Catellatospora sp. TT07R-123: one gene and its partner. Each later gene encodes a partner of the first gene's protein in a complex. Links are inferred from orthologs where the notes say so. Each region holds a gene or a part of one and is shown on either strand. Other genes may lie near its edges.

The links.
Region 2: the proteins of pcrA (region 1) and uvrB are in contact, whole or in part, in a crystal structure (PDB 7EGT), measured with the Thermus thermophilus proteins. The link is inferred for Catellatospora sp. TT07R-123 from one-to-one orthologs. Residues at the interface, in WP_096412145.1 of Thermus thermophilus: His654, Arg656, Phe657, Gln666, Asp668, Glu669, Lys680, Arg681, Leu682, Ser683, Lys685, Tyr686, Ala687; in WP_096411307.1 of Thermus thermophilus: Glu23, Leu25, Arg26, Asp27, Gly28, Glu29, Arg30, Phe31, Arg55, Glu326, Asp327, Phe328, Glu379, Ser382, Gln383, His398, Gly400, Arg401.

Annotation. Positions count from the first base shown.
Region 1 is NZ_BNEM01000001.1:3,906,497-3,915,890, reverse strand. The notes cover bases 1-2,987. They hold pcrA (DNA helicase PcrA), read left to right. Parts: upstream 1-334; coding sequence 335-2,641; downstream 2,642-2,987. Other genes in these bases: Cs7R123_RS16720 (M23 family metallopeptidase), read right to left, coding at 2,763-2,987; Cs7R123_RS16730 (bifunctional UDP-sugar hydrolase/5'-nucleotidase), read right to left, coding at 1-71. In the rest of the region: more of Cs7R123_RS16720, read right to left, coding at 2,988-3,521; Cs7R123_RS16715 (M23 family metallopeptidase), read right to left, coding at 3,812-4,522; Cs7R123_RS16710 (cobalamin B12-binding domain-containing protein), read left to right, coding at 4,847-5,254; sucC (ADP-forming succinate--CoA ligase subunit beta), read left to right, coding at 5,784-6,962; sucD (succinate--CoA ligase subunit alpha), read left to right, coding at 6,971-7,858; Cs7R123_RS16695 (hypothetical protein), read right to left, coding at 7,922-8,296; Cs7R123_RS16690 (hypothetical protein), read right to left, coding at 8,315-8,635; Cs7R123_RS16685 (DUF6350 family protein), read left to right, coding at 8,821-9,394. UniProt on the Escherichia coli protein: A helicase with DNA-dependent ATPase activity. Unwinds DNA duplexes with 3'-5' polarity. Translocates on single-stranded DNA with 3'-5' polarity. Initiates unwinding more efficiently from a nicked substrate than double-stranded DNA.
Region 2 is NZ_BNEM01000001.1:2,543,379-2,552,784, forward strand. The notes cover bases 4,182-7,180. They hold uvrB (excinuclease ABC subunit UvrB), read right to left. Parts: upstream 6,754-7,180; coding sequence 4,609-6,753; downstream 4,182-4,608. Other genes in these bases: Cs7R123_RS10805 (hemerythrin domain-containing protein), read left to right, coding at 4,182-4,542. In the rest of the region: Cs7R123_RS10775 (TerC family protein), read right to left, coding at 1-128; Cs7R123_RS40710 (AAA family ATPase), read right to left, coding at 366-1,445; nicotinamide riboside transporter PnuC, read right to left, coding at 1,442-2,077; Cs7R123_RS10790 (antibiotic biosynthesis monooxygenase), read left to right, coding at 2,134-2,430; Cs7R123_RS10795 (alpha/beta hydrolase), read left to right, coding at 2,430-3,170; Cs7R123_RS10800 (DUF2238 domain-containing protein), read left to right, coding at 3,220-3,867; more of Cs7R123_RS10805, read left to right, coding at 3,907-4,181; Cs7R123_RS10815 (hypothetical protein), read left to right, coding at 7,371-8,984. UniProt on the Escherichia coli protein: The UvrABC repair system catalyzes the recognition and processing of DNA lesions. A damage recognition complex composed of 2 UvrA and 2 UvrB subunits scans DNA for abnormalities.

The DNA of each region.
Region 1 (9,394 bases):
GCCACCGCGAGCGCCGGGGCAGCCAGCACCCGCAGCACGCTCGTCCAGCTCCGATGGCGGGGGTGACTCATAGAGACGCCTCCATTGTCTGCGCCGCGCTCGTATGCGCGGCAGGCTATGGACATCCTGGAGCAGCGCGCCCGCTCGCGCCACCAGAGATCGGTGACGTTTGCGTGACCGCCGGTCGGCTCGGAGCGCTGTCAGCCGGGACGCATAGACTCACCAGACGATGCATCCTCTCTTCGACCTCCCTGACGCCACGCCGTCCACCGAGCGCACGGCGGGTGCCGGTGCACCCGCGCAGGGCTCCCGCGGCGGCGATCCCTCCCGCGTGATGAAGCTGCTGGAGGGTCTCAACGAGCCCCAGCGCGCCGCGGTGGTGCACGCCGGCGGCCCGCTGCTGATCGTCGCCGGTGCCGGCTCGGGCAAGACCCGGGTGCTCACCCAGCGCATCGCGTACCTGCTGGCCGCGCGGGACGTGCACCCGGGCGAGATCCTGGCCATCACCTTCACCAACAAGGCCGCGGGCGAGCTGCGCGAGCGCGTGGCGCACCAGGTCGGCAACCGGGCCCGGATGATGTGGGTGTCCACCTTCCATTCGGCTTGCCTGCGCATCCTGCGCGCCGAGCACGAGCACGCCGGGCTGAAGTCGTCGTTCTCGATCTACGACGCCGACGACTCGCGGCGGCTGATGCAGCTGGTCTCCCGCGAGCTCGACCTCGACCCCAAGCGCTACCCGCCGCGCAGCCTGGCCGCGCAGGTGTCGAACCTGAAGAACGAGCTGATCGACCCGGAGTCGTTCACGGCGAGCGGCCCGACCCAGCGCGTGCTCGCCGAGGCGTACACGCTGTACCAGCAGCGCCTCCAGCAGGCGCACGCGCTCGACTTCGACGACATCATCATGCGTACGGTGCACCTGCTCCAGGCCAAGCCGGAGGTCACCGAGAAGTACCGCCGCCGGTTCCGCCACGTGCTCGTCGACGAGTACCAGGACACCAACCACGCGCAGTACATGCTGATCAAGGAGTTGGTCGGGGGCGGTGACGCCGCGGCTTCGCAGGCCACGCCTCCCGGTGAGCTGTGTGTGGTCGGTGACGCCGACCAGTCGATCTACGCCTTCCGGGGCGCGACCATCCGCAACATCCTGGAGTTCGAGCGCGACTACCCGCATGCCACCACGATCCTGCTGGAGCAGAACTACCGCTCGACGCAGACCATCCTCAGCGCCGCCAACGCGGTGATCGACCGCAACGCCGACCGCAAGCCCAAGCGGCTGTGGAGCGACCAGGGCGCGGGCGAGCAGATCACCGGGTATGTGGCCGACAACGAGCACGCCGAGGCCGACTGGGTGGCCCGCGAGATCGACCGGCTGTGCGACGCGGACGCGGCCCGGCCGGGCGACGTGGCGGTCTTCTACCGCACCAACGCCCAGTCCCGGGTGTTCGAGGACATCTTCATCCGGCTCGGGCTGCCGTACAAGGTCGTCGGCGGGGTGCGCTTCTACGAGCGCAAGGAGGTCCGCGACGCGCTGGCCTACCTGCGGGCGATCGCCAACGAGGACGACACCGTCAGCATGCGGCGGATCATCAACACGCCCAAGCGCGGCCTGGGCGACCGGGCCGAGGCCGTGGTGGAGGCGCTGGCGGCGCGGGAGCGGGTGTCGTTCGGGGCGGCGCTGCGCCGGGCGGCGGACGCGCCGGGCATCGCCACCCGCGCGGTGAACTCGATCAACGACTTCCTGGCGATGCTCGACGAGGCCCGCGACCTGGCCCGTGAGGCGCCCCCGGAGGCGGTGCTGGAGTTCATCCTGTCCCGTTCGGGCCTGCTGGCCGAGCTGGAGGCGAGCCTGGACCCGCAGGACGAGGGCCGGGTGGAGAACCTCCAGGAACTCGTCAGCGTCGCCCGGGAGTACGCCGAGCGCACCGCGGCCGCCGACGAGACCCCGGCGCTGGCGGGCTTCCTGGAGCAGGTGGCCCTGGTCGCCGACGCCGACCAGGTGCCCAGCGACGACCCCGACCACCAGGGCGTGGTCACGCTGATGACCCTGCACACCGCCAAGGGGCTGGAGTTCCCGGTGGTGTTCCTGAGCGGTCTGGAGGACGGCGTCTTCCCGCACCTGCGCTCGCTCGGCGACGTCAAGGAGCTGGAGGAGGAGCGCCGCCTGGCGTACGTCGGGATCACCCGTGCCCGGCAGCGGCTGTACCTGTCCCGGGCGGTGACCCGCTCGGCCTGGGGCCAGCCGCAGTACAACCCGCCGTCGCGGTTCCTGGAGGAGCTGCCGCCGGAGCTGCTGGACTGGAAGCGCACCGAGGGTGCGGTGAGCTCGTGGGGCGGCGACCGCGGCGGCATCGGCGGCCGCGAGCGCAGCCAGGAGCGCGCGGCGAGCACGTTCGTCGGCGGCACGAGCCGCGCGGCGGCGCTGGCCAGCCGGATCGGCGTGGACCCGAGCAAGCTCGCCACGGCCAGCGACCTGGCCTCGGCTCCGGCCCTGTCGGCCGGTGACCGGGTCAACCACCAGCGCTACGGCCTGGGCCGGGTGCTCGCGGTGCAGGGTGTCGGGGCCCGGGCGCAGGCCCAGGTCGACTTCGGCGACCAGGTGTTGTGGCTGGTGGTCCGGCACGCGCCGATCGAGAAGATCTGAGCCGTACCCTCCGCTGAAACGACGTGTGGCCCGGATCGATGATCCGGGCCACACGCTTTCGGGGGGGTGGGGTGGGGATGGGTGGTGCTGGGGATGGGTGAAGGGGATGGGCGGTCTCGGGTCAGCAGCCGGTGCTGATACCGCGCTCCTGGAGCCACGGGGCGGGGTTGACCTGGTTCCACATGCCCTGGTGCACCTCGAAGTGCAGGTGGGGACCGGTCGAGTCACCGGTGGAACCCTCGTAGCCGAGGATGTCGCCGGCCTTGACCTGCTGACCCTCCTGGACCACGGTGCGGTTCATGTGGGCGTAGTGCGTGAAGTAGCCGTTGCCGTGGTCGACCACGACCGAGATGCCGTAGCCGGAGTAGACCCAGCCGGCCGCGAAGACGGTGCCGGGGCCGACGGCCCGGATCGGGGTGTTCTCGGGCATGGCGAAGTCGATGCCCTTGTGCTCGGTGCCCCAGCGGGGGCCGAAGCACGAGCTCACCGGGGCGCCCTGCATCGGGGTGCTCCACACGGGGCGGGCGGCCTTCGGCGCGGCGGCCTTGGCCTGCTTCGGCGCGGCCTGCTTGGCCTTCGCCGGGGCGGCCTGCTTCGCCTTGCTCTTGGCGGGGGTGTTGCTCTTGGTGCTGCGGGTGGACCGGTCGGCCCGCTCGGCGACAGCCTCCCGCTTGGCGGTGGCGGTCTGCGCGACGGTGGTCAGCGACTTGGCCGGGGCGTTGTCGATGGTGGCGGCGACGAAGCCGACCGATGCGACGCCGGCGAGAACCGCGATGGCGGTGACCGCACGGGTGCGTCCCTTCAGTCCGGCGCGGACCAGGTCGCGGGCGGCGACCAGCTTCTCGCGGCCGGCCTTGAAGATCTCGGTGCTGCTCTGCACGAGGGGAACCTCCGTTGTGTCTCCGTTGACGGGAGCCATGTTGCCTGGTCAGAACGGGGGTAGCCAAGCGGGCTCCGAGGCCGATTCGGATATTCGGGCGGTTCTCGGGCTGGTCGTTTGTCCTGTTGTCGAACCCCGACCGACCCTGAGTCCCTTAAGGGGGGAGTGACCTCGGTCACCCGACAGGCCCGATTTCGTGACCGGGGGAGGTGGCGTCGTTGCGCTGCGTGATGTCAGACCAGACAAAACCGCCCGCATCGGAAGGATGCGGGCGGTTCGGAAGTATCGCTTCAGCCGACGGAGCCGTCGAAGGCCTGCTCGATTTCGAGTTCGAGATCAACACCGTGGTCCTTGAACCAGGGGATCGGGTTCACGGCGACGTCGTTGACGTGGATCTCCAGGTGCAGGTGGGAGCCGAACGAGTGGCCCGTGTTGCCGCCGAGGCCGATGACCTGGCCGGCCTTCACCTTGTCGCCGACCTTCACCAGCAGCTTGCTGGAGTGGCCGTACACCGTCTTGAGGCCGTTGCCGTGGTCGATGATGATGCAGTATCCGTAGCCGCCGTTCCAGCCGGCGAGGATGACGGTGCCGTCGTGGACCGCCGAGTACGGCGTGCCCTCGGTGAGGGCCAGGTCGACGCCCTTGTGCATCTTCCCCCAGCGCATCGCGAAGCCGGAGGTGATGCGGTAGTTGTGGAAGGGCAGCAGCCAGGCGTTGGGCGCCGCGGTGATCGAGGTGCTGAGCGTCCGGTCGTCGCCGCGGCTGGCGCGGTCGGCTGCCTCCGCACGGGCGACGCTGGAGTCGGAGACCGCGGTGGTGTCACCGCTGAGGCTGTCGGTCTTGGCGTCCGTGATGCCGGCTCCGGCACCGAAGGCCACGATTCCCGCGCCGACGAACGCGGTGGTGATGACGGCTGCGTACCTGCTGCGGGGCGGCGTGGCCACCCGGCGGCGACCGCGGTAGCGGTCGCTCTCACGTAAGAGCTCGGGCCGGTATTGCACCTACAGCCTCCGTCATCGGTGGCGCCGCTGGATCACGACGCTCTGTCACCCTGTTTTGGATGGCACTGCGGGACAACTTAACCAACCCGTAGGGGTAGGCACAAGCTCCTGAACGTCATCCCTTAGCCGTCAGTGCGACTGTCCGGCCCGAATATCCCCTTTCTGTCCGTATTTATCCCGGAATCCGGTGATCACGTAGAGTGATCGTTCGCGGGGCAGGCCGTATATATAGGCGTCGCGCTGTGATGTGACCTGACCGCTGGTGGTGACCCCCGGGGTGTGGGTTACCGTTCGTTAAGTCTGTACGGCGAGAGGTGAGCACTGATGGGCACTCGTATTCGCGTGGTCGTGGCCAAACCGGGGCTCGACGGGCACGACCGCGGCGCGAAGGTGGTGGCCAGGGCCCTGCGTGACGCGGGTATGGAGGTCATCTACACCGGGCTGCACCAGACGGCGGAGCAGATCGTGGAGACCGCGATCCAGGAGGACGCGGACGCGGTCGGCCTGTCCGTCCTGTCCGGTGCGCACATGACGCTGTTCCCCCGGGTCGTCGGCCTGCTGCGTGAGCGCGGCGCGGGCGACATGGTGGTGTTCGGCGGCGGCATCATCCCCGAGGCGGACATCCCCGAGCTGGAGCGGCTCGGCGTGGCGAAGGTGTTCACGCCGGGTGCGACCACCCAGGCGATCGTCGAGTGGGTGCGGGCGAACGTCGCCACGACCCAGCCGGCCTGACCGGCCGGCACACGTACCGCAACAGCGAAGGCGCCCGCACCGCGGGCGCCTTTATATAAGGTGCGATTTCCCCAAGACAAAAGGGGAGGAGCCGGACGCACCCCTCACACGCCCGGCTCCTCTATGCACGACGCCCCGCCGCCACCCCTCGACCGACAGGGCATCGGCCGTTTGTGTCATCCCGCCTGGCCTTTCGGTTTCAGCGCTCTGACATCAGACTCAACGAGGGTTTTCGCAGGGGGTTACGGCCGGTGGCGCCGTCACTGGAACGGGTGACGGCGCCGATGTCCCCGCAGTCCGGCCGACCCCGCCGCGGGGCCGGGAACCCTTGCCCCGCCCCGGTCCGCATAGCCGTCGGTCATCGCCCGGTGTGCAGTTGGGCACACCGGGCGGTCGTGCCGATACCCTGCGCTGAGGGACCGTTAGGCTGCGCGGAAGGCCTATCCAGCGGAGGATGGGCAATGGTCCCTACGCGTCGTGTCGGGTGTCCCGCCGGCTACGCGTTGGGCTGGACAGCGAAGAGGTATCGGTGGACCTGTACGAGTACCAGGGGCGCGATGTCTTCGAGAAGCACGGCCTGCCCGTGCTCGCCGGTGGCGTCGCCGAGACCCCTGAGGAGGCCCGCGCCATCGCCGAGCGGCTCGGCGGCCGTGTGGTTGTCAAGGCGCAGGTGAAGGTCGGCGGCCGCGGCAAGGCCGGCGGCGTGAAGCTGGCCGACGGCGCCGACGAGGCCTACGCCCGCGCGAACGACATCCTCGGGATGGACATCAAGGGCCACACGGTCCACAAGGTGATGCTGGCCGAGACGGCCGACATCGTCGAGGAGTACTACTTCTCCTACCTGCTGGACCGGGCGAACCGCACCTTCCTGTGCATCGCCAGCGTGGCCGGCGGTATGGAGATCGAGACCGTCGCCGAGGAGCAGCCGGAGAAGGTCGCGAAGGTCGCCATCGACGCCAACCGCGGCGTCGACGAGGCCCTGGCCCGCGAGATCGTCACGGCCGGCCACTTCCCGGCCGAGGTCGCCGACCAGGTCGTCGACATCGCGGTGAAGCTGTGGGCGACGTTCGTCGCCGAGGACGCGACGCTGGTCGAGGTCAACCCGCTGGCGAAGGTGGGCGACGGCCGCGTGCTGTGCCTGGACGCCAAGGTGACCCTGGACGAGAACGCCGGCTTCCGCCACGCCGACCACGAGGCGCTGGAGGACAAGGCCGCGGTCGACCCGCTGGAGCAGGCCGCCAAGGCCAAGGACCTCAACTACGTCAAGCTCGACGGCGAGGTCGGCATCATCGGCAACGGCGCGGGCCTGGTCATGTCCACCCTGGACGTGGTCGCGTACGCCGGTGAGGAGTTCGGCGGGGTCAAGCCCGCGAACTTCCTCGACATCGGCGGCGGCGCGTCGGCCGAGGTGATGGCGAACGGTCTGGAGATCGTGCTGTCGGACCCGGCCGTGAAGAGCGTCTTCGTCAACGTCTTCGGTGGCATCACCGCCTGCGACGCGGTCGCCAACGGCATCATCCAGGCGCTGGCCATGCTCGACGGCCGGGGCGAGAAGGTCACCAAGCCGCTGGTCGTGCGGCTCGACGGCAACAACGCCGAGGCGGGTCGGGCCATCCTCGACGGCGCCGGCAACCCGCTCGTGGAGCGGGTCGACACGATGGACGGCGCCGCCAAGCGCGCCGCCGAGCTCGCTGCGGCTGGGAAGTGACATAGACAATGGCTATCTGGCTCACCAAGGACTCCAAGGTCATCGTCCAGGGCGTGACCGGCTCTGAGGGCTCCAAGCACACCCGCCGCATGCTGGCGGCCGGCACGAACATCGTCGGCGGCGTGAACCCGCGCAAGGCGGGCACCACCGTCGAGTTCGACGGTCACGAGGTGCCGGTGTTCGGCACCGTGGCCGAGGCGATGGACAAGACCGGTGCCGATGTCACGGTCATCTTCGTGCCCCCGGCCTTCACCAAGCAGGCAGTCGTCGAGGCGATCGACGCGGGCATCGGCCTGGCCGTCGTGATCACCGAGGGCGTGCCGGTGCACGACACCGCCGCGTTCTGGGCGCACGCCGTGGCGACCGGCAACAAGACCCGCATCGTCGGGCCGAACTGCCCCGGCATCGCCTCGCCGGGTGCGAGCAACGCCGGCATCATCCCGGCCGACATCAGCGGCTCGGGCCGCATCGGCCTGGTCTCGAAGTCGGGCACGCTGACCTACCAGCTCATGTACGAGCTGCGCGACATCGGCTTCTCCACCGCGGTCGGCATCGGCGGCGACCCGATCATCGGCACCACCCACATCGACGCGCTCGCGGCCTTCCAGGACGACCCGGAGACCGAGGCCATCGTCATGATCGGTGAGATCGGCGGCGACGCCGAGGAGCGCGCGGCCGAGTTCATCAAGGCGAACGTGACCAAGCCGGTGGTCGGCTACATCGCCGGCTTCACCGCCCCGCCCGGCAAGACCATGGGCCACGCGGGCGCGATCATCTCCGGCTCGTCCGGCACCGCCGACGCCAAGAAGGCGGCGCTGGAGGCGGCCGGGGTCAAGGTCGGCAAGACGCCGTCGGAGACCGCGCGCCTGATGCGCGAGGTCATGCAGGGCCGCTGAGCCCGTACGGACGACGGAAGGGGCGCCACCCGCTGCGGGTGGCGCCCCTTCTCGCGTACGCGGTCAGTAGCCGCCGTCGTAGCGGTGCCCCATCGACCCGCTGAACGCGCCGAGGGCGCAGGACAGGCCGGTGCCGATCACCCAAAGCACGGTGAAGGCGATGCCCAGCCAGAAGGCGACCTTGCCGAGGGTCTGGTCCTGGCCGTGCTCGCGGGCCTCCTTCTGGGACAGCCAGCCGAACAGGATGCCCAGCGGCGGGCAGCAGGTCACGGCGGCCACGATGCCGATGATGCCGAACAGCACCGCGTTGTCCCGGCGCGGCGGTGGCGGCGGCACCCCGTAGGGAGGTGGCGCGGTCGGCGGCGGCAGCGGCGGCACGTGCGGCCCAGGTGGCACGGGTGGTACCGGTTCGTGCGGCGGCACGGGTTCGTTCGTCATGACTTCCCCCAATCCGGACTACATGCCGGTCTTCCACCCGGACATGCTGTAGCGCCACAGGTACAGGTCCTTGCTGCACAGCGCCAGCACGCCCACCACTATCGCGATCCAGCCGAGCGTGGTGGAGCCGCCGTTCTGCTTGGCCTCGCGCAGCGACAGCCAGCCGAACAGGATGCCCAGCAGGCCGGTGCAGCACAGGGCCGTGACGATGCCGATGATGCCGAAGATCTTCGCCCGGTCCTGGTTCCCGGCCGGGGTCACCGGTGACGGCGGCAGGTGCGGCGGTGGCGGTGGCGGCGGCACCGACGGCGGTGGCGGAGGCGGCGGCGTATAGGTCACGGCACTCTCCCTCGCTAAGGACTCGATCGCAGCGTAACCCTCCTAACTCGCATACCGGGTCGAAATGGCCACGGGCTAAGGATCGTGGTCATCCCGCCTCGTTTGTGGTTAGGTAGCGCCTGATGGCGGAACATGATGGGCCCCTCGACGAGTCGCCGTCCCGGCGACCGGACGACGCTGGCCGAGTGCCGACTCAACTTCGGCCCGCAGCCCCGGGCGGTCCTGCCACGACCGCCGACGGCGCGCCGCCGACCGCTGCCCGGGAGCCCGCCGCGCCCGTGGCGGAGCCCGCCGGCCAGGACACGATGCTGCTGGACCTGGACCTGGACCTGGACCACCCGGCCGGTCCGCCCGGCCGGCACGACGACGAGCACGACGACGTCGCCACCCACGACACCGTGCTGCTCACCCCAGGGCACCTGGGCGCGCGCGAGACGGTGCTGCTGCCCCCGCGCGACGACATCGCCCACCGCGAGACGGTGCTGCTCGCACGCGGGCGCCCGCCGGGCCCGCCGCGGCCGAGCGGGGCCCCGCTCCCGGTCGCGGCCGTGGTCAACACGGTCTGGGCCGCGTTGCAGGTGCTGGCCCCGCTGCTGCTGCTGACCGTCGGGGCCCGCGCGGTCGAGGGCCCGGTCGCGTTCCTCCTGTCGACCAGGCTCGCCCTGGCCGGCTGGCTGCTCGGGCACGGGGTGCCGCTGACCGTGCCGCTCAACGAGCACCTGGCCACGCTGGACCTGCCGCCGCTGCTGCTCACCGCGG
Region 2 (9,406 bases), 1.4 Mb from region 1 along the record:
ACGACCCATCCGGTCGCCTCCTTCATGGACGGCTCATGCGGGCGCCGCCCGATGATCAACAAGTCGACCATGAGGAGTGCGGTCAACCCGACCAGCGTCGCCGCCCAGACCCACGCGGACACATTCACAAGACAGACCTCCGGTCGGCACAGTTTTGCCCCGGAGGTCTCTCCCGCCGTGGCCGGTGACCCGGCCGACGACCGACGGCGCCGGGATCACACCAGGCGCAATGCCCAGGGGGAGCCGTGTTGACGACACCGTCGCGAGGGAATACTCCCCTCCCGCTCTTCCCTATTGTCTATCACGCGCGGGCACAAAGCCTGTCGGGTCGCCCGTACGGACGATGATGCAGCTCAGCCTATTGGTCAACCAAGTGGATTGGTAAGGACCCACCCCGTGTCCAGCACGTTTTCACAGGCGGCCACGGCGACCTCCAGACGGCGCTCATGCGGCCCGGCCAGCTCGACCACCGGCACCCCCGACTCCACCAGCAGCTCGCGGAACCGTCCCGTCATCCACGACCGCAGGTGTTCTCCGTCACGCAGGCCGTCGTCGTCGAACGGCACCCCGGCGTCGGAGGTCAGCAGGTAGAGGTCCGGGCGCCGGGCCAGGGCCCGCACCTGCTCGGACGCGCCGCCCAGGTAGCGCTCCTCCCACAGCGCGGTCGCCCGCGCGTCGGTGTCGCAGAACAGCAGCGGCGAGCCCTGCCCGGCCGCGGCGTCCTCAGCCGCCGACTGCGCCCGCGCCACCTCGACGAAGTCGGCCCGTTCCCACACCACGTCGAACACGGTCGCCGCCGGATCGGCCGTCCGCAGCACGGCGAGCTTGCGCTCGGTCAGCTCCCGGCCGTACTCGGGCACCCAGCGGGTGTCCGCCCAGACCCCGCCCCGGGCACGGAAGTGCCCGGCCAGCGCTGCCGCCATCGTGGTGGTGCCGGTCGACTCCGCCCCGACCACCACCACCCGCCGGGCGAACCAGGCCCGCACCGACGCCGACAGCCGGTCCCAGTGCGCCACCGGATCGGCGCGCACCGCCGTCCCGGACACCGGCACCGCCGCGCGGGCCGGGTCGACCGCGACGTGTACGGCTTCGAACCGGCGCGCCAGCTCCGCGCCGTACCCCTCCGAACTGAACACCGCGTCCACCCGGCGGCCGCCGACGGCGTCGCGGAACACCGCGCAGTGCGCGTCCCAGACGTCCGGGTCGCCGTAGTCGACGCGGACGTCGTCGTAGCGGCCCGCGAAGCGCACCCACGGGGTGTCGGCGTGCTCGGCGCGCAGCCAGTCCAGCCGCAGCTCCAGCGGGATCGACTCGGACCGCGACGGCGCCACCACCACGGTCACCTCGGCACACGCCGCCGCGGCGGCGCGGATCAGCAGATGGTGCCCGGCGTGCGGCGGGTAGAACTTGCCCACCACCATCCCGTGGCCGAAACCCCTGCTCACGCGGGCACCGCGGCCGCCGGGCGCAGCGCACCCCGCCAGGCCGCCAGGCCCGCGACGCACAGGCCGAGGAACACGACGTACAGCACCGCGGTCAGCCACAGGTCCTTGTACAGGTACAGCGGGATGTAGACCAGATCGGCCGCGATCCACACCCACCAGCTCTCCACCTTCTTGCGGCACTGCAGGTAGGTCGCCGCCAGCGACAGCACCGTGGTCACCGCGTCGGCCCACGGCACCGTCGAGTCCGTGACCCGGGTCAACAGCAGCCACAGCCCGAGCGTGCCGGCCGCCGAGGCGGCCGCCAGCCAGGCCCACTCCGCGGCCGACGTGCGCGACACCGCGAGCTCCCGCCGCCGACCCCGGCCGTAGAGCCAGTGCCACCAGCCGTACAGGCCCAGCACCACGTAGACCAGCTGCAGGCCGGCGTCGGCGTACAGGGCGGAGTCCCAGAACACCACCAGCAGCAGCGCCACGTTGAGGATGCCGACCGCCCAGTTCGCGACGTGCTCGCGCACCAGCAGCCACACGTTCACCACTCCGGTGAGGAAGCCCAGCACCTCCGCCCAGGTCACCACGGTGGTCCCCAGCGTCAGCGCGGGGTGCAGCAGCAGGTCGGCGAGGTGGTGCAGCATGCGGACACCCTAGGACCCGGCCACCTGGGCGGCCAAGGCCGTGCGAGGATCGCCTCATGGTCCTCGAAGTCGCTCTGATCGAGGTCCTCCCCGGCCGGGAGGACGAGTTCGCCGCCGCCTACGCCAAGGGGCACGAGGTGCTCGCGGGCACCCCGGGCTGCCTGAGCGTGCGGATGACCCGCGGCATCGAGTCGCCGTCGCGGTTCGTGCTGCTGGTCGAGTGGGAGAACGTCGCCGCGCACGAGGACAACTTCCGCGCCACCGAGCGGTTCACCACCTGGCGCGGCCTGATCGGCCCGTTCTTCGCCGCCCCGCCCGTGGTCGAGCACTTCGCGGACGTCCCGCACGCCTGATGCCGCGCCGCAGCCTGACCACCTCGGACGGGGTGCTGGTCGACGCCCACCACGACCCGGGTGACGCCGCCCTCGCCGTGGTGGTCGCGCACGGCTTCACCGGTTCCTGGCAGCGCCCGGCCGTACGCCGCGCCGCCGCCGTCTTCGGCCGGTCCGGCGGCGTGATCAGCTTCGACTTCCGCGGCCACGGCGCCTCCGGCGGCAAGTCGACCGTCGGCGACCTGGAGATCCACGACCTCGAAGCGGCCGTGGCCTGGGCCCGGGAGCTCGGCTACCGCCGCGTCGTCACCGTCGGCTTCTCGATGGGCGCCTGCGTCGCGGTCCGGCACGCGGGCCTGCTGCGCGGCGTCGACGCGATCGTGGCGGTCAGCGGCCCGGCCCGCTGGTACTACCGGGGCACCCCGCCGATGCGGCGGGTGCACTGGGTGCTGGAACGGCGGCTCGGCCGCCTGGTCGGGCGGGTCGCGCTGAAGACCCGGATCGCCTCGGGCGGCTGGGCCGAAGAGCCGCTGCCGCCGTACGCCGCAGCGCCGCTGATCTCGCCGATCCCGCTGCTGGTGGTGCACGGCGACGCCGACGCGTACTTCCCCGTCGAGCACGCGCACCAGATCTACGGCGCGGCCGGCGAACCCAAGGAGCTGTGGCTGGAGCCCGGCTTCGGCCACGCCGAGAACGCGGCCTCCGACGAGCTGCTCACCCGCATCGCCACCTGGCTGACCACCCACGCCCCGGCCCACTGACCGCCCCCTGATCGGCGGCGACGCGTTCGCACTGGCACCATTCACGGGCATGGCCCCCTCACCTACGTCGATGTGGCTGCCGGTCGGGCACCGGCTCGTGCTGGCGGCGTTCGCGCTGCTGGTGGCGGTGTCGTGGTGGCACCCGCGCTGGCCGGCCGAGCAGGCGCTGCACCACAGCCTGACCGTGGTCGCGGTCGCCGCCCTGCTGTGGGCGCAGCACCGGCTGCGGCTGCCGCTGAGCTCGTTCGTACTGCTGGTGGTGTTCCTGGCGCTGCACACGATCGCGGCGCGCTGGATCTACTCGTACGTGCCGTACGACGAGTGGGTCGCCGCCCTGACCGGGCGGTCGCTGTCGGAGCGGTTCGGCTGGCAGCGCAACAACTTCGACCGGCTGGTCCACTTCGGATACGGGCTGCTGCTGGCCCCGGTGCTGGTGCGGCTCTGGCGTGAGCGCGGGGTGCCGCGCGGACGGGCCTGGCTGCGCGCGGCCGAGCTGGTCCTGGCCACCGGCGCGCTTTACGAGCTGTTCGAGTGGGCGATCGCGCTGACGCTGGCCCCCGGCGCGGCCGAGGCGTACAACGGGCAGCAGGGTGACATGTGGGACGCGCACGCCGACATGGCCCTGGCGCTGCTCGGTGCGCTGCTCGGCGGTGCGGTCGCGGTACTGCGACCGGCGCGACATCATCCGAACGGATGAGGCTGTTTACCCCCAACGGGTGGCGGGTAGCTCGATGGCATGACTACTGACCTGCCCCCGCTTCCCCCGTTGTCCGACGAGGCTGAGCAGAACTACCAGCCCGCAGGCCAGAGCATCGTCGAGATGCTGGCCGAGGAGCACCGCCAGATCACCAGGCTGTCGGCCGAACTCGCCGTCGAGGCCGCCTCAGCCTCGCCGTCGCGGCGCAAGCAGGTCGCCGACGTGGTGACCGCCGTCGTGAGCCGCCACCTGGCCGCCGAGGAGCAGTACCTGCTGCCCGCGGTGCGCCGGCACCTGCCCGACGGCGACGACCTGGCCAGCCGCGAGCTGGCCGAGGACGGCGCGATCCGCCAGATGCTGCAGACTCTCCAGACCGTGCCGCCGGAGGACGAGAAGTTCCAGGAGCTGGCCCTGGAGGTGGACCAGCAGCTGCGCCGCCACAAGCACACCGCCGACCGCCGCATCCACATGCGCCTGGCGCAGGCCGCCACCGACGAGGAGCTGATCCGGCTGGGCAACCGGGCCGCGATCGCGGAGGAGGCGGCGACCACCCGGCCGCACCCGGGCGCCCCGTCCACGCCCCCGTGGAACCGGCTGACCGACCCGCTGCTGGGCGCGGCGGACAAGCTCCGCGACGCGCTGACCGGGCGGTCGACGTACCCGGAACAGCTGTGACCGCAGACCCGATGCCAGGCAGCCGGGGCACGCCGCGCGGGCGGCGTGCCCCGGTCGCTTCTCGGCTCAGGCCGCGACGTCCATCTGGCGCAGCTCCTTCTTGAGCTCGCTGATCTCGTCGCGGATGCGGGCCGCGAGTTCGAACTGCAACTCGCCCGCCGCGGTCAGCATCTGGTCGGTCAGCTCGCCGACCAGCTTGACCAGCTCAGCTCGGGCCATGCCCGCGCTCTCGGCCACGATGGTGCCCCGCCGCTCGCCGCTGGTGCCGCGGCCCTTGGACTTCGTCCCCGGCACCGGCGCCTTGCCCCGCGACATCTGCCGGCCGGACCCGCCGATCAGCTGCCCGCCCCCGGCTGCGGCCATCGCGAGCTCGCTGTCCTCGGCCTCGCGGTAGATGTCGTCGAGGATGTCGTGGATCTTCTTGCGCAGCGGCTGCGGGTCGACCCCGTTGGCCTCGTTGTACGCCACCTGCTTGGCGCGGCGCCGGTCGGTCTCCTCGATCGCCGACGCCATCGACGGCGTGATCTTGTCGGCGTACATGTGGACCTCGCCGGAGACGTTGCGGGCCGCGCGGCCGATCGTCTGGATCAGCGAGGTGCCGCTGCGCAGGAAGCCCTCCTTGTCGGCGTCGAGGATCGCCACCAGCGACACCTCGGGCAGGTCCAGGCCCTCGCGCAGCAGGTTGATGCCGACCAGCACGTCGAACTCGCCGATGCGCAGCTCCTTGAGCAGCTCCACCCGGCGCAGCGTGTCGACCTCCGAGTGCAGGTAGCGCACCCGGATGCCGTTCTCCAGCAGGTAGTCGGTCAGGTCCTCGGCCATCTTCTTGGTCAGCGTGGTGACCAGGACCCGCTCGTCGCGCTCAGTGCGCACCCGGATCTCGTGCATCAGGTCGTCGATCTGGCCCTTGGTCGGCTTCACCACCACCTGCGGATCGACCAGGCCGGTCGGGCGGATCACCTGCTCGACGAACTCGCCGCCCGCCTGCTTGAGCTCCCATGGGCCCGGCGTGGCGGACAGGAAGACCATCTGCCCCACCCGCTCCAGGAACTCGTCGAAGCGCAGCGGGCGGTTGTCCTGGGCGCTGGGCAGCCGGAAGCCGTGCTCGACCAGCACCCGCTTGCGCGAGGCGTCGCCCTCGTACATGCCGCCGATCTGCGGGATGGTCACGTGCGACTCGTCGATCACGGTCATGAAGTCGTCGGGGAAGTAGTCGAGCAGGCAGTGCGGCGGGCTGCCCGGCTCGCGGCCGTCGATGTGCAGCGAGTAGTTCTCGATGCCGTTGCAGAAGCCGACCTGCCGCATCATCTCCAGGTCGTACGTGGTGCGCATGCGCAGGCGCTGGGCTTCGAGCAGCTTGTTCTGCCGGTCGAGCTCGGCCAGGCGCGCCTCCAGCTCCGCCTCGATGCCGCCGATGGCGCGCTCCATCCGCTCCGGCCCCGCCGCGTAGTGGGTCGCCGGGAAGATCAGCATCTGCTGCACGTCGCGCACCACGTCGCCGGTCAGCGGGTGCAGGTAGGACAGGCGCTCGATCTCGTCGCCGAAGAACTCGATCCGCAGCGCCAGCTCCTCGTACGCCGGGATGATCTCCAGCGTGTCGCCGCGCACCCGGAACGTGCCCCGGTTGAACGCGATGTCGTTGCGCGCGTACTGGATGTCGACCAGGCGGCGCAGCAGCTTGTCGCGGTCCAGCTCCTCGCCGACGCTGACCTTGACCGCGCGCTCCAGGTATTCCTGCGGCGTGCCCAGGCCGTAGATGGCGCTGACGGTCGCCACCACGATCACGTCCCGGCGGGTCAGCAGCGACATCGTCGCCGAGTGCCGCAGCCGCTCCACCTCCTCGTTGATCGAGGAGTCCTTCTCGATGTAGGTGTCCGTCTGCGGGATGTACGCCTCGGGCTGGTAGTAGTCGTAGTAGCTGACGAAGTATTCGACCGCGTTGCGCGGCATCAGCTCGCGGAACTCCTTGGCCAGCTGGGCGGCGAGCGTCTTGTTGGGCGCCAGCACCAGCGCCGGCCGCTGGAGGCGCTCGATGAGCCAGGCCGTGGTGGCCGACTTGCCGGTGCCCGTCGCGCCCAGCAGCACGGTGTGCCGGTCGCCCCGGCGCACCCGCCGCGCCAGGTCCTCGATCGCCGCGGGCTGGTCGCCACCAGGCGTGAACTCACTGATTACCTGAAACGTGCCATCCAGGCGCGGGATCTGCTGGCTCATGCCGCCAAACCTACGCTCAACCTCCGACATGCCACGCAAGGTGACGCTGATCACGCTGCGGCAACCGGGCGGCGGCGCGGCCGAGGACGATCACGGCAGGTCCCTTGGCCAGGCAACTTCTCCACCCCCGTCGCGCACGGGTGACAGCGGGTGACCCTTAGTAAGTGACCGGCTCCAATATTGCGATTGTGTGTCATCAATCACGGCGTTAACGTCATGGAGTAGGCCGCTCGCGGCGGCCGTACCGGGGAGACCGGACCTCCACACCGGCCGGTTACCACCCCCGGCGCACCGGTAGCAGCCCCGATCCGCCCCACCGCAGGATCGTGAGCGCACCGCTGCGGTCGCGCACCATGTGTGCGCCGACCGGCCGCCGCGAACGGTCTGACCTTTTCCCCGACCGACCCTTCCCGCACGCGGGCGCGTGCGGGCGTACGCGCGTGTGCGTGCGGGCGTGGCGGGCGCGTGCGTGCGGGCGTGGCGGGCGCGTGCGTGCAGTTTCGGGGAAACTGCTGGAATCTCGGGGCGAATTCGAGCACTTTCCCCGAAACTGCACGAACTTCGCCGCCCTCCCCCGCGAACGTCACCTCGTACGCCCCCTTCACGTTGCACCTGCCGTGGGTGTCACCTCCGGCCGCCGCCGCGTCGTCAACGTCATCGCCAGCGCCGGGCTCGTGCTCGGCCTCGCCGCCGGGCTGAGCACCGGCCTGGCCTCCTGCACCGCCAAGAAGCCGGTCGCCGAGAGCACGCGGCCGCTGGCCGACGGCGAGCTCAAGCGCCTGGCCGGGATGCGGGTGGTCAACTACGAGGACGCCCGCGTCGGCCTGCGCGGCACCGTCGGGCCGGCCAGCCGCAAGACCCGGGTCGCGGGCTGGATCGACTGGCGCCGCGAGGTGGTGTACCTGTCGGTCACCGACCCCGAGGGCGGCACCGCGCTGGTGCAGGCGGTGCCCGGGGTGCTCGCGGTGCGTACCGGCCCGGTCGGTCCCGCGTCGGCCTCGACCGGCCCCGACTCCGACGCGGCCGCGCCCGGCCTGCCCCCGGTCGACCCGCCCGAGGACGGCTGGCGGGCGCGCCCCATCCAGCTCGGCGGCGACGAGCAGCGCCCGCTGGACAACCTCGTCTCGTTCCTCTTCCTGCTGGCCCGCCCCGACCGGGACCCCGCCGACCTGCTCGGCACGCTGAAGAACCAGTACGTACGCCGCGACGCCTTCGAAGGCACCCCGGTCGACGTGCTGCTCGGCCCGGCGCTGCTGCCGCAGACCGGACCCGCCGCACCGTCGGCGGCCCCGGGGCTGACCCCGACCGCGTCGAGCAACTCGGCCGCCGACACCGAACCCGACGACGGCACGCTCGACGAGGCGAACATGGCCGCCTCGGCCGCTCCCTCCGGCAGCCCCGAGCCCTCGTACGCGCCGGACTCGCTGGAGGCGCACGGCGGCGCGGTCGGCTACTGGCTCGACGACAAGGGCGCGCTGCGGCGGCTGGAGACGGTGCTGGCCACCGGCCTGCCCGCCACCGTGGACCTGCTGCGCGACCAGCAGCAGGAGTTCACCCGTACCGCGGTGCTGGGCGGGCAGCCCAACAACCCCACGAAGATCACCGAGAAGGAAGCCGAGATGCTGTCCCGGCTGCGCCAGCGCAACCTGCGCGCCCGCGGCGGCAAGGTCACCCTGACCATGCCGGTGCTGCCCGGCACGCTGCGGCTGGGCACGGGCTGGCTGGACTGGCAGCGGCACCTGAGCTACCTGGCCGTGCACGACTCCGACGACACCGACTACGACGTGCTCGTACACGCCGACCGCACCGGTGTCGCCACCCGCAAGACCGGCAAGAAGGCCACCGAGGTCCCGCCGCTGCCCGCCCCGAAGGGCGACTGGGACCGGGCCGAGTGGGCCGACCTGGGCACCAAGACCGAGATCACCGACCTGGACTACCTGGTCCACGAGGCGATGTCGCTGGCCGCGGGCACGCCCGACGATGCCGCCCACATCCGCCAGCACGGGCGGCGGCTGCGCGTCGACGTGCTGCGCGGGGTGCCGGTGGGCGTGTTCGAGCTGCCCACGGCCGTCGAGGTGAACGTGCCGGCCGGGATGGCGCGGATGCGGTACTGGGTGGACAACTCCGGCGTGCTGCAGCGGCTGGAGCTGCGGACCGCCACCGGCGGGTTCGCACAGCTCGACCTCGACCTCAGCGACCCGCTGCCCGCCCTGCCCCCGCGCGTCTACTGACCGCGGCGGCAGCGGCGCCGCGCCCGCTTTCCACTGACGCTGGCCTATCTAGAGGACGATTCTCCAAGATCCGTCCTCTAGATAGGCCAGCGTCAATGCTAGGCGGGGCGGCGTGACGGCGGGCAGTGTGGCAGCGGGGCGGGGGGTGACGGCGGGGCGGGGTGGCAGCGGCCCGCCGCGTGCTCCCGCCCCGCGGTCACTCCGGACGCAGCCGGGGCCAGATCTCGTCGACGGCGGCGTGCAGGTCGGCGATGCTGCCCTCGTTGACGATCGCGATGTCGGCCACCGCCCGCCGCTGCTCGTCAGTCGCCTGCGCGGCGATCCGGGCGGCCGCGTCCGCCTCGGCCATCCCCCGGTCCCGCACCAGCCGCGCGACCCGGGTCACCTCGTCGGCGAACACCACGATCACCAGCTCGTACGTC